DNA from 2 places in the Streptomyces sp. NPDC048361 genome. Region 2 is predicted to be linked to the other one. Evidence: riboswitches for the same ligand, from Rfam matches in the RefSeq annotation. Region 2 holds a riboswitch; the other holds the start of a gene.

What was found. Region 2 has a riboswitch for thiamine pyrophosphate ahead of AB0D31_RS33475 (thiamine ABC transporter substrate-binding protein). Riboswitches for the same ligand answer to the same signal wherever they lie in the genome.
Region 1: it holds a riboswitch for thiamine pyrophosphate, as region 2 does, so the genes downstream of both, thiC (phosphomethylpyrimidine synthase ThiC) here and AB0D31_RS33475 (thiamine ABC transporter substrate-binding protein) in region 2, are expected to answer to the same signal.

Annotation. Positions count from the first base shown of each region.
Region 1 covers NZ_JBEZKW010000003.1:89,652-94,406, reverse strand. Annotated here, with positions in the region: gene AB0D31_RS02805 (hypothetical protein) at 1-209, shown strand, start outside; gene thiC (phosphomethylpyrimidine synthase ThiC) at 300-2,078, opposite strand; TPP riboswitch at 2,071-2,205, opposite strand; gene AB0D31_RS02795 (YibE/F family protein) at 2,277-3,623, shown strand; gene AB0D31_RS02790 (SsgA family sporulation/cell division regulator) at 3,628-4,062, opposite strand; gene AB0D31_RS02785 (IclR family transcriptional regulator C-terminal domain-containing protein) at 4,166-4,755, opposite strand, start outside.
Region 2 covers NZ_JBEZKW010000103.1:8,384-13,138, forward strand. Annotated here, with positions in the region: gene AB0D31_RS33470 (iron ABC transporter permease) at 1-1,032, opposite strand, end outside; gene AB0D31_RS33475 (thiamine ABC transporter substrate-binding protein) at 1,125-2,225, opposite strand; TPP riboswitch at 2,308-2,428, opposite strand; gene rlmN (23S rRNA (adenine(2503)-C(2))-methyltransferase RlmN) at 2,529-3,641, opposite strand; gene AB0D31_RS33485 (phosphatidate cytidylyltransferase) at 3,907-4,755, opposite strand, start outside.

The DNA.
Region 1 (4,755 bases), on a different contig from region 2:
ACCCGTTTCTGCGCGACGCGCTCGCCGACCCGAGCGTCGACCCCGCCACCCCGGCGCGCCGCCCGATGGGCCGGATCCCCTCCCTCGGCTACGACCGGCCGGGCTTCGACAGCCCCGGTGAGGGCGACTCCCCGTCCACCCACCCCAGTTTCACCAGCCCGGACTTCACCAGCCCCGACTTCGGCGGCCCCGAACACCAGCCGGACTGAGGTCACGGGCAGGACGTCGGAAGGACATCAGGCCGGGCGCGCCGTCCCGGAGGCCGTCGGCTTCCGGGACGGCGCACGCCACGCGTCGCCTCAGTCGGCGATCGGCAGGTAGACCCGGTTGCCCGCGTCCGCGAACTCCTTGGACTTCTCCGCCATCCCCGCTTCGATTTCGTCCGACTTCAGATCGCCGCCGTGCTCGCGCCTGATGTCCTGAGAGATCTTCATCGAGCAGAACTTCGGGCCGCACATCGAGCAGAAATGCGCGGTCTTGGCCGGCTCCGCGGGCAGCGTCTCATCGTGGAACTCCCGGGCGGTGTCCGGGTCGAGGGCCAGGTTGAACTGGTCCTCCCAGCGGAACTCGAACCGGGCGTCCGAGAGCGCGTCGTCCCACTCCTGCGCGCCCGGGTGTCCCTTGGCCAGGTCCGCCGCGTGTGCGGCGATCTTGTAGGTGATGACGCCGGTCTTCACGTCATCGCGGTTGGGCAGGCCGAGGTGCTCCTTGGGCGTGACGTAGCAGAGCATCGCGGTGCCCCACCAGGCGATCATCGCCGCGCCGATGCCGGAGGTGATGTGGTCGTAGGCGGGCGCCACATCGGTGGTCAGCGGCCCAAGGGTGTAGAACGGGGCCTCTTCGCAGATCTCCTGCTGGAGGTCGATGTTCTCCTTGATCTTGTGCATCGGGACGTGTCCCGGGCCCTCGATCATCGTCTGTACGTTGTGACGCTTGGCGATCGTGTTGAGTTCCCCGAGCGTGCGCAGCTCCGCGAACTGCGCCTCGTCGTTGGCGTCCGCGATGGAGCCGGGCCGCAGGCCGTCGCCCAGCGAGTACGTCACGTCGTAGGACGCGAGGATGTCGCAGAGCTCCTCGAAGTTCTCGTACAGGAACGACTCCTTGTGGTGCGCGAGGCACCAGGCCGCCATGATCGAGCCGCCGCGCGAGACGATGCCGGTCTTGCGGCGTGCGGTCAGCGGCACGTAGCGCAGCAGGACACCCGCGTGGACCGTCATGTAGTCGACGCCCTGCTCGGCCTGCTCGATGACGGTGTCCTTGTAGATGTCCCAGGTCAGGTCCTCGGCGCGGCCGTCGACCTTCTCCAGGGCCTGGTACAGCGGCACGGTGCCGATCGGGACGGGCGAGTTGCGCAGGACCCACTCGCGGGTGGTGTGGATGTTGCGTCCCGTGGAGAGGTCCATGACCGTGTCGGCGCCCCACTTGGTGGCCCAGGTCATCTTGTCGACCTCTTCCTCAATGGAGGAGGTGACCGCGGAGTTCCCGATGTTGGCGTTGACCTTCACCAGGAAACGCTTGCCGATGATCATCGGCTCGATCTCGGGGTGGTTGATGTTGGCGGGCAGCACCGCGCGGCCCGCGGCGATCTCCTCCCGGACGACCTCGGGGGAGACGTTCTCGCGGATCGCGACGTACTCCATCTCCGGGGTGATCTCGCCGCGCCGCGCGTACGCGAGCTGGCTGACGGCCTGCCCGCCTCGGCCGCGGCGGGGCTGGCGCGGACGCCCGGGGAAGACCGCATCGAGGTTCTTGAGCCCCCCGCGCGGCGAGGTGTGCTTGATGCCGTCGTCCTCGGGGCGGACCGGGCGTCCGGCGTACTCCTCGGTGTCCCCGCGTCCGATGATCCAGTTCTCGCGGAGCGGGGCGAGACCGCGGCGGACATCGGTCTCGATGGCGGGATCGGTGTACGGCCCCGACGTGTCGTACAGCGTCACGGCCTTGCCGTTGGTGAGGTGCACCTGGCGGACCGGCACCTTGAGGTCGGGGCGCGATCCCTCGACGTACCCCTTGTGCCAGCCGATGGACTTCCCGCTCTCCTCATTGCTGGAGGCAGGCGTGCGTGTGTCCTGAACGGTCATGAGACCTACTCCCTACGCCGGCATTACCCGGTAACAGGTTCGGCGGTCGGCGCAGCGTCTTCCGTACGGTTCGTACGGTATTCAGCGCCCTCTCAGCCCGGTGCTCCGAGCTCCCGCGTGTGCAAAGGTGTCACCACGCTAGCGTCCTCACTGGCGCGCTGAACAGAGGGCCCCCTCTGTTCTTGCGATGATCGGGCGGTGACCTCACCAGAACCGCACCCTCCGCACCCATCCGGCGGATCCGGCCACGGACATGGCCACTCGCACAGTCACGGGCCCGCCGCACCCGTGTCGAAGCATCTCCGCAAGGTCATCGCCGCGGTGCTGATTCCCTTCTCCACAGCGGTACTTGTGGGGCTCGTGGTGCTCTGGCCCGGCGGCGCCCCGCCGCATCAGCGGACCGGGGTCGGCTTCGACCGGCAGACTCAGCAAGCCAAGGTCACCAAAGTGGACAAGGTGGACTGCAAGTCGGTCAACGCCGGTCAAGCTCCTTCGAACGGTGACACCTCCACCGCCGAGAGCCGGCAAGCGCGGGCAGCTCCGCAGAAGTGGTGCGGCAAGGCCACCGTCGAGGTCACCTCGGGCAAGGAGAAGGGCCGCACCTTCACCGAGATCGTCCAGCCCGACTCGCCCCGCCAACTGCACGCGGGCCAGGGCGTGATCGTCGCGTACGCCCCCGACGCCCCCCATGACCTGCAGTATTCGGTGACCGATGTGAACCGGCGCTTGCCCATGGCGCTGCTCGCGGGGATCTTCGCGCTCGCGGTGGTGCTCGTCGGGCGGTTGCGCGGGGTTATGGCGCTGGTGGCGCTGGTGGTCTCGTTCGCCGTGCTGACCCTTTTCATCCTTCCGGCGGTGTTGCAGGGCTCCAATCCGCTGCTTGTGGCGGTGGTCGGCGCGAGCGCCATCATGCTGATCGCGCTCTACATGTGCCACGGCCTGTCCGCGCGTACCTCCGTCGCCGTCCTCGGCACCCTCGTCTCACTGATGCTGATCGGGGTGCTCGGCTCGCTCTTCATCGGCTGGGCCGCGCTCACCGGCAACACCGACGACAACACCGGTCTCATCCACGGCCTCTATCCGAACATCGACATGTCCGGCCTGCTGCTGGCCGGCGTCATCATCGGCTCGCTCGGTGTGCTCGACGATGTGACGGTCACCCAGACCTCGGCGGTGTGGGAGCTGCACGAGGCGAATCCGACGATGGGCCCTCGGGGCCTGTACCGGGCGGGCATCCGCATCGGCCGCGACCACATCGCCTCGGTGGTCAACACACTGGTGCTCGCCTATGCGGGCGCCGCGCTGCCCCTGCTGCTGCTGTTCTCGATCGCGCAGAGCAGCGTGGGCACGGTGGCCAACAGTGAGCTGGTGGCTGAGGAAGTCGTCCGCACCCTGGTCGGATCGATCGGCCTCGTCGCCTCGGTGCCGCTGACCACGGCGCTGGCCGCCCTGGTGGTCTCCGCCGACCGGCCGGCCCCCGGCGGCCGCGCCGCGCCGCGGCTGGGTGCCAGGCGTGGCGCGGGCGGCCATCGCCGCAAGAAGTAGCGGGTCAGCCGGCGTTCTCCTCCGCCAGGATGCGTCCGAGTGCGTCCTCGAGGTGCTCGTCGAACTCCCCGAGCGTCCACTCCTGACCGAGGGGTACGAGCTTGTCGGTGCGGTCGAGGAAGGCCACCAGTGGCGCCGCTCCGGCCCGGAACAAGGCCCGGTCCGCGCCTACTTGCAGCCGGATGTGGACGTCGGAGAGCCCATCGGGGTCGCTGGGCTCGATCCGCACATCGCCGTCGCCGGTCGGGGCGTTGACGCCGTCGAGCAGCAGCTCGCGCCCGAAGGCCCAGGTGACGGGCGCGTCGCCGGGCAGGTGGAAGGTCATGCGCACGGCGTAGGGGTCCGTCGCCTGGTACGTCAGCTCCACCGGGATCCGGAAGGAAAGCTCCTCGGAGACGACGAAGCTCATCATCACTTCTGCCTGAACCGACTCACGCATCGTCACGTACCCCGCTTTAGCTGAAACCGGCCAGGAATGATCCCTCAGTGCCTTCTTGACGCCATCGTGCTGTACGTGCCAACAGATCACAAGGAGTGATATTTCAGATACTGATAGAGAGCATCAGGGAGCTGAAGAGGGCACCGACCTCGCTGCGGAGCTGTTCGATCGCCGGCAGCAGGCGTTCTTCCTGGTGGAGGGGGACGGAGATCGCCATGGTCGCGGCGCTGGAACCGGCCGTGATGGGGATCGCGGCGCAGACGGTTCCCAGGGCGTACTCCTGCCGTTCGACCACGGGTTGCATACGCTCCGTAGTCGTCAGGCGCTCCGTCAGGGCCCAGCGGTCCCGCACGGTGTAGGGCGTGATCGCCTTGACCGGGTGCCGGTCCAGATAGTCCTCGCGCGCGCGGTCATCGAGCTGGCTGAGCAGGCACTGGCCGATCGCGTGGGCGTGGCCGGTCTCACGGAAGTCGGCCCACTCCTCGACCGCGGGCGCGTTGGGGGTGTCGGCAACCCCGGCGATCTCGATCTCACCCTCGCGGTAAACGGCGAAGTAGACGGGGACCCCGATGGTGTCCCGCCATCGGGCGAGCGAGCCGGCGATCTTGCTGCGACGATTCTGCAGTGCCCCGCCATGCGCCAGTAGCTCGGCCGCGGGACCGAGGACGAACACCCCGCTCTGACGCCGCAGAT
Region 2 (4,755 bases):
CGCGGTGGCGGCGAGGGCGTACTGGAGCGAGTTCCCGATCGCCTCGATGGGCGGCACGAGGAAGCTGCCGTTGTTCCCGGCGTTCTGGAGCGCCCGGTAGTAACCGAGTCCGTAGCCGTCGGGGGTGTCGAGGGAGCGCTGGATCAGGACGCCGACGGGCAGCAGGATCAGCAGCGCGACGACCGCGAGGACCGAGGCGAGCAGGGTCCGTTGGGCGGCGCCGCGCGGGGGGCGGGCCGTGTGGGCCGGGTCCACCAGCTTCAGGGCGCTCTCACGGCGGCGCACCGTCCAGGCGTGCACGGCGAGGATCGCGCCGACCGCGGCGAACTGCACGAGGGTGAGGACGGCCGCGGTGGGGAGGTCGAGGAGTTCGGCGGTCTGGCGGTAGATCTCCACTTCGAGGGTGGAGAAGGTGGGGCCGCCGAGGATCTGGACAACGCCGAAGGAGGTGAAGGTGAAGAGGAAGACCATGAGCGCGGCGGCGGCGACGGCGGGGCCGAGCGCAGGGAGCGTGACCGTGCGCCACGCCGCGAACCGGGAGGCGCCGAGCACACGGGCGGCTTCCTCCTGGCGGGGGTCGAGCTGCGACCACAGGCCGCCGACGGTGCGCACGACGACCGCGTAGTTGAAGAAGACGTGTGCGAGCAGGATCGCCCACACCGTGGTGTCCAGGCGCACCCCCCACAGCTGGTCGAGGAGGCCGCCGCGGCCGAGCAGCGCGAGGAACGCGGTGCCGACGACGACGGTCGGCAGCACGAACGGGACGGTGACTACGGCGCGCAGGAGCTGCTTGCCGGGGAAGTCGAGGCGCGCGAACACGTAGGCGCCGGGCAGCGCGATCAGGAGGGTGAGCGCGGTGGAGGCGAGGGCCTGCCAGGTGGTGAACCACAGGACGTGGGTGATGTCCGGGTCGCCGAGGACCTCGCTGATCCGGCCGAACTGCCAGGCGCCGTCCGTCTTGAGCCCGCGGCCGACGATGGCGGCGACGGGCCAGGCGAAGAACACGGCGAAGAACACCAGCGGCAGCGCCATGAGGCCGAACCGCACGGCGGTGCGGCGCGGCGCGCCCTGCCGCGCCGTGTCCGGCCGCCCCGGGGTGCGGGGCGGCCGGCCCGGCGGGCGCTCTACTTCAGGACGAGCGAGGACCATGTCTTGACCCACTGGTCACGGTTCTTGGCGATCGTGTCGGGGGCGACGGTCGCCGAGTTGGTGATCTTCGCGCCGAACTTGGTGAACTCGGCGGGGACCGCAGCGTCCTTGGCGACCGGGTCCACGAACATCTGGAGCGGCATGTCCTCCTGGAACTTCTTGGAGATCAGGAAGTCGAGGAGCGCCTTGCCGCCGGCTTCGTTCTTCGCTCCCTTGAGCAGGCCCGCGAACTCGGTCTGGCGGAAGCAGGTGCCGGTGGCGACGCCGGTGGGGGCCTCGGTGGGCTTGGGGTCGGCGTAGATCACTTCGGCGGGCGGGCTGGAGGCGTAGGAGACGACGAGCGGCCGGTCGCCCTTGGCCTTCTTGCCGCCGGCCGAGCCGGAGAAGTCCGTGTTGTAGGCCTGTTCCCAGCCGTCGTCGACCTTGACGCCGTTGGCCTTCAGCTTCTTCCAGTAGTCCTGCCAGCCCGAGTCGCCGTACTTGGCCACGGAGCCGAGCATGAAGCCGAGCCCGGGCGACGACGTCGCCACGTTCTCCGTGACGAGCAGATCCCTGTACTCGGGCTTGATCAGGTCGTCGAAGGACTGCGGCGGGCTGAGCTTCTTGTCCGTGAAGTACTTCTTGTCGTAATTGACGCAGATGTCGCCGGTGTCGATGGGGGTGACCCGGTGCTTGGCCTGGTCGAGCTGGTCCTCGGCGGGCACCCGGTCCAGGCCCTTGGCCTCGTACGGCGTGAAGATGCCGTTGTCGAGGGCGCGCGAGAGCAGGGTGTTGTCGACGCCGAAGAAGACGTCGCCGCGCGGGGAGCCCTTGGTGAGGATCTCCTGGTTGAGGGCGGCTCCGGCGTCGCCGCTCTTGAGCACCTTGACGGTGTACCCGGTCTGGGAGGTGAACGCCTTGAGCACCGCGTCGGAGGCGGCGAACGAGTCGTGGCTGACGAGCGTGACGGTCTTGGAGCCGGATCCACTGGCCGTGCCGGACGCCTTCTTGCCGTCCGAGCCGCCGCAGGCCGCGAGCGTGGCGACCCCGAGGGCGGCGGCGAGCGCGCCGGCCGCGAGCCTCTTGATACTGCGCATTTCTTCATTCCTCCTGGAGATGACCAGGAAGAGACGCGGCCCTGCCCGCACGACGCGGGGTCGTGCGGGCAGGGCGCAACAGCTTGAGTAATCGCCGAACTTCCTACCCCGAATGACCGGGGCAAGGTTCAGAGGGTCTGCGGTCCGTATCCCATGCATGGGTACCGCACTCTCAGCGCTGTGGCGCTCCCCTGTCGGAATATGCAGATGTTTCCAGCCAGGTTACACGGGGCCTGTGACGGGCCCCGGGCCGTTTCGCGGTTCGGACGCCCGCCCGGACCGGAGCACGGGGTTGGACGCCGGTTACCGCTCGGACGCCGCCAGCTGACCGCAGGCCCCGTCGATCTCCTGGCCCCGGGTGTCGCGGACGGTGACGGGCACGCCGTGGGCCGCGATGGCCTCGACGAACGCCTTCTCGTCCTCGGGCCGCGAGGCCGTCCACTTGGAGCCCGGCGTCGGGTTGAGCGGGATGAGGTTGACGTGCACGCGCTTGCCCTTGAGGAGGCGGCCGAGCAGGTCACCGCGCCAGGCCTGGTCGTTGATGTCACGGATGAGGGCGTACTCGATGGAGATGCGGCGCCCGGACTTCTCGGCGTACTCCCACGCCGCGTCGAGGACCTCGCGGACCTTCCAGCGGGTGTTGACCGGGACGAGGGTGTCGCGCAGCTCGTCGTCGGGGGCGTGCAGGCTCACCGCGAGCCGGCACTTGAAGCCCTCGTCGGCGAAGCGGTGCATGGCGGGGACCAGGCCCACGGTGGAGACGGTGATGCCGCGCTGGGAGAGGCCGAGGCCGTCGGGCTCGGGGTCGGTCAGGCGGCGGATCGAGCCGACGACGCGCTTGTAGTTGGCGAGCGGCTCGCCCATGCCCATGAAGACGATGTTGGACAGGCGGGCCGGGCCGCCCGGCACCTCGCCGTCGCGCAGCGCCCGCATACCGTCGACGATCTGGTGCACGATCTCAGCGGTCGACAGGTTGCGGTCGAGGCCCGCCTGGCCGGTGGCGCAGAACGGGCAGTTCATGCCGCAGCCGGCCTGCGAGGAGATGCACATCGTCACCCGGTCCGGGTAGCGCATCAGGACGGACTCGACGAGCGTGCCGTCGTGGAGCTTCCACAGCGTCTTGCGGGTGGTGTCGTCGTCGCAGGAGATGTGCCGCACGACGGACATCAGATCGGGCAGCAGCTCCTCCTGGAGCCGGCCGCGCGCGGCGAGCGGGATGTCGGTCCACTCCGCCGGGTCGTGCGCGTACCGCGCGAAGTAGTGCTGCGAGAGCTGCTTGGCGCGGAACGGCTTCTCGCCGATCGCGGCGACGGCTTCCTTGCGCTCGGCGGGCGAGAGATCGGCGAGGTGCCGCGGCGGCAGCTTCGCTCCGCGGGGCGCGGCGAAGGTCAGTTCTCCCGGGACGGGGCGTGCCATGAGCGGTAACTCCTCAGTACGACGAGGCCGGCGATCCCCGCTGGGCGCGGAGCAGGCGACGATACGGTGCCGAAGCCAGGAGACCTCACAGGATCACCCCGCAGCCGCGGGGCCGAAAAGGGCGCGTCGCTCGCGAGCAACGCGCCCTTCCAGGGTAACCGGCCCGCGCTCAGCCCGTGCCTACGAGCACCGCAGGCGGCGGACGCCTACGGATGTGGCTGTGGCTACGGGTGTGGCTGTGGCGCAGGACGCCGGGTCGCCCCGGTCATCCAGAACCCACGAACACCACCAGCAGCAGCCACACCACCGGGGCCGTCGGCAGAAGCGAATCCAGGCGGTCCATGATGCCGCCGTGGCCCGGGAGCAGGGTGCCCATGTCCTTGATGCCCAGGTCACGCTTGATCATCGACTCGCCGAGGTCGCCGAGGGTGGCGCTCGCGGCGACCGCGAGGCCGAGCAGCAGGCCCTGCCACCAGGTGCCGTCGTCGATCAGGAACTGCATGCACAGCGCGCCCGCCACCATCGCGAACGACACCGCGCCGAACAGGCCCTCGCGGGTCTTGCCGGGGCTGATGCGCGGCGCGAGCTTGTGCTTGCCGAAGCGCCAGCCGATCGCGTACGCGCCCGTGTCGCTGACCACGGTCAGAAGCAGGAAGGTCAGTACCCGCCAGGGGCCGTCGTCCGCGGCGAGCAGCATCGCGACGAAGGTGGCGAGGAACGGTACGTAGAACGCGGCGAAGACGCCGGCGGTGACGTCCCGCAGGTAGTTCTCGGGCGGCTCGGTCATCCGCCACACGAGGACCGCGAGCGCGGTGAGCGCCATCGCGACCCACGCGCCCTCGGCGCCGCTGACGTATCCGGCGACGACCATCGCCGCGCCGCCCACGGCGAGCGGGACGAGCGGCGCCTTGATCTGCTTGCGCTCTTCGAGGCGGCTGGTCAGCTCCCACAGGCCGACGACGACGGCGACCGCGATGACCCCCACGAAGACGGCCTTCACGACGAAGAGCGACGCGATGATCACCGCGCCCAGGGCGACGCCGACCCCTATCGCGGACCGCAGATCGCGGCCCGCCCGCTTCTTCTCCGGCTGGGCGGGCACGGGCGGCGTGGG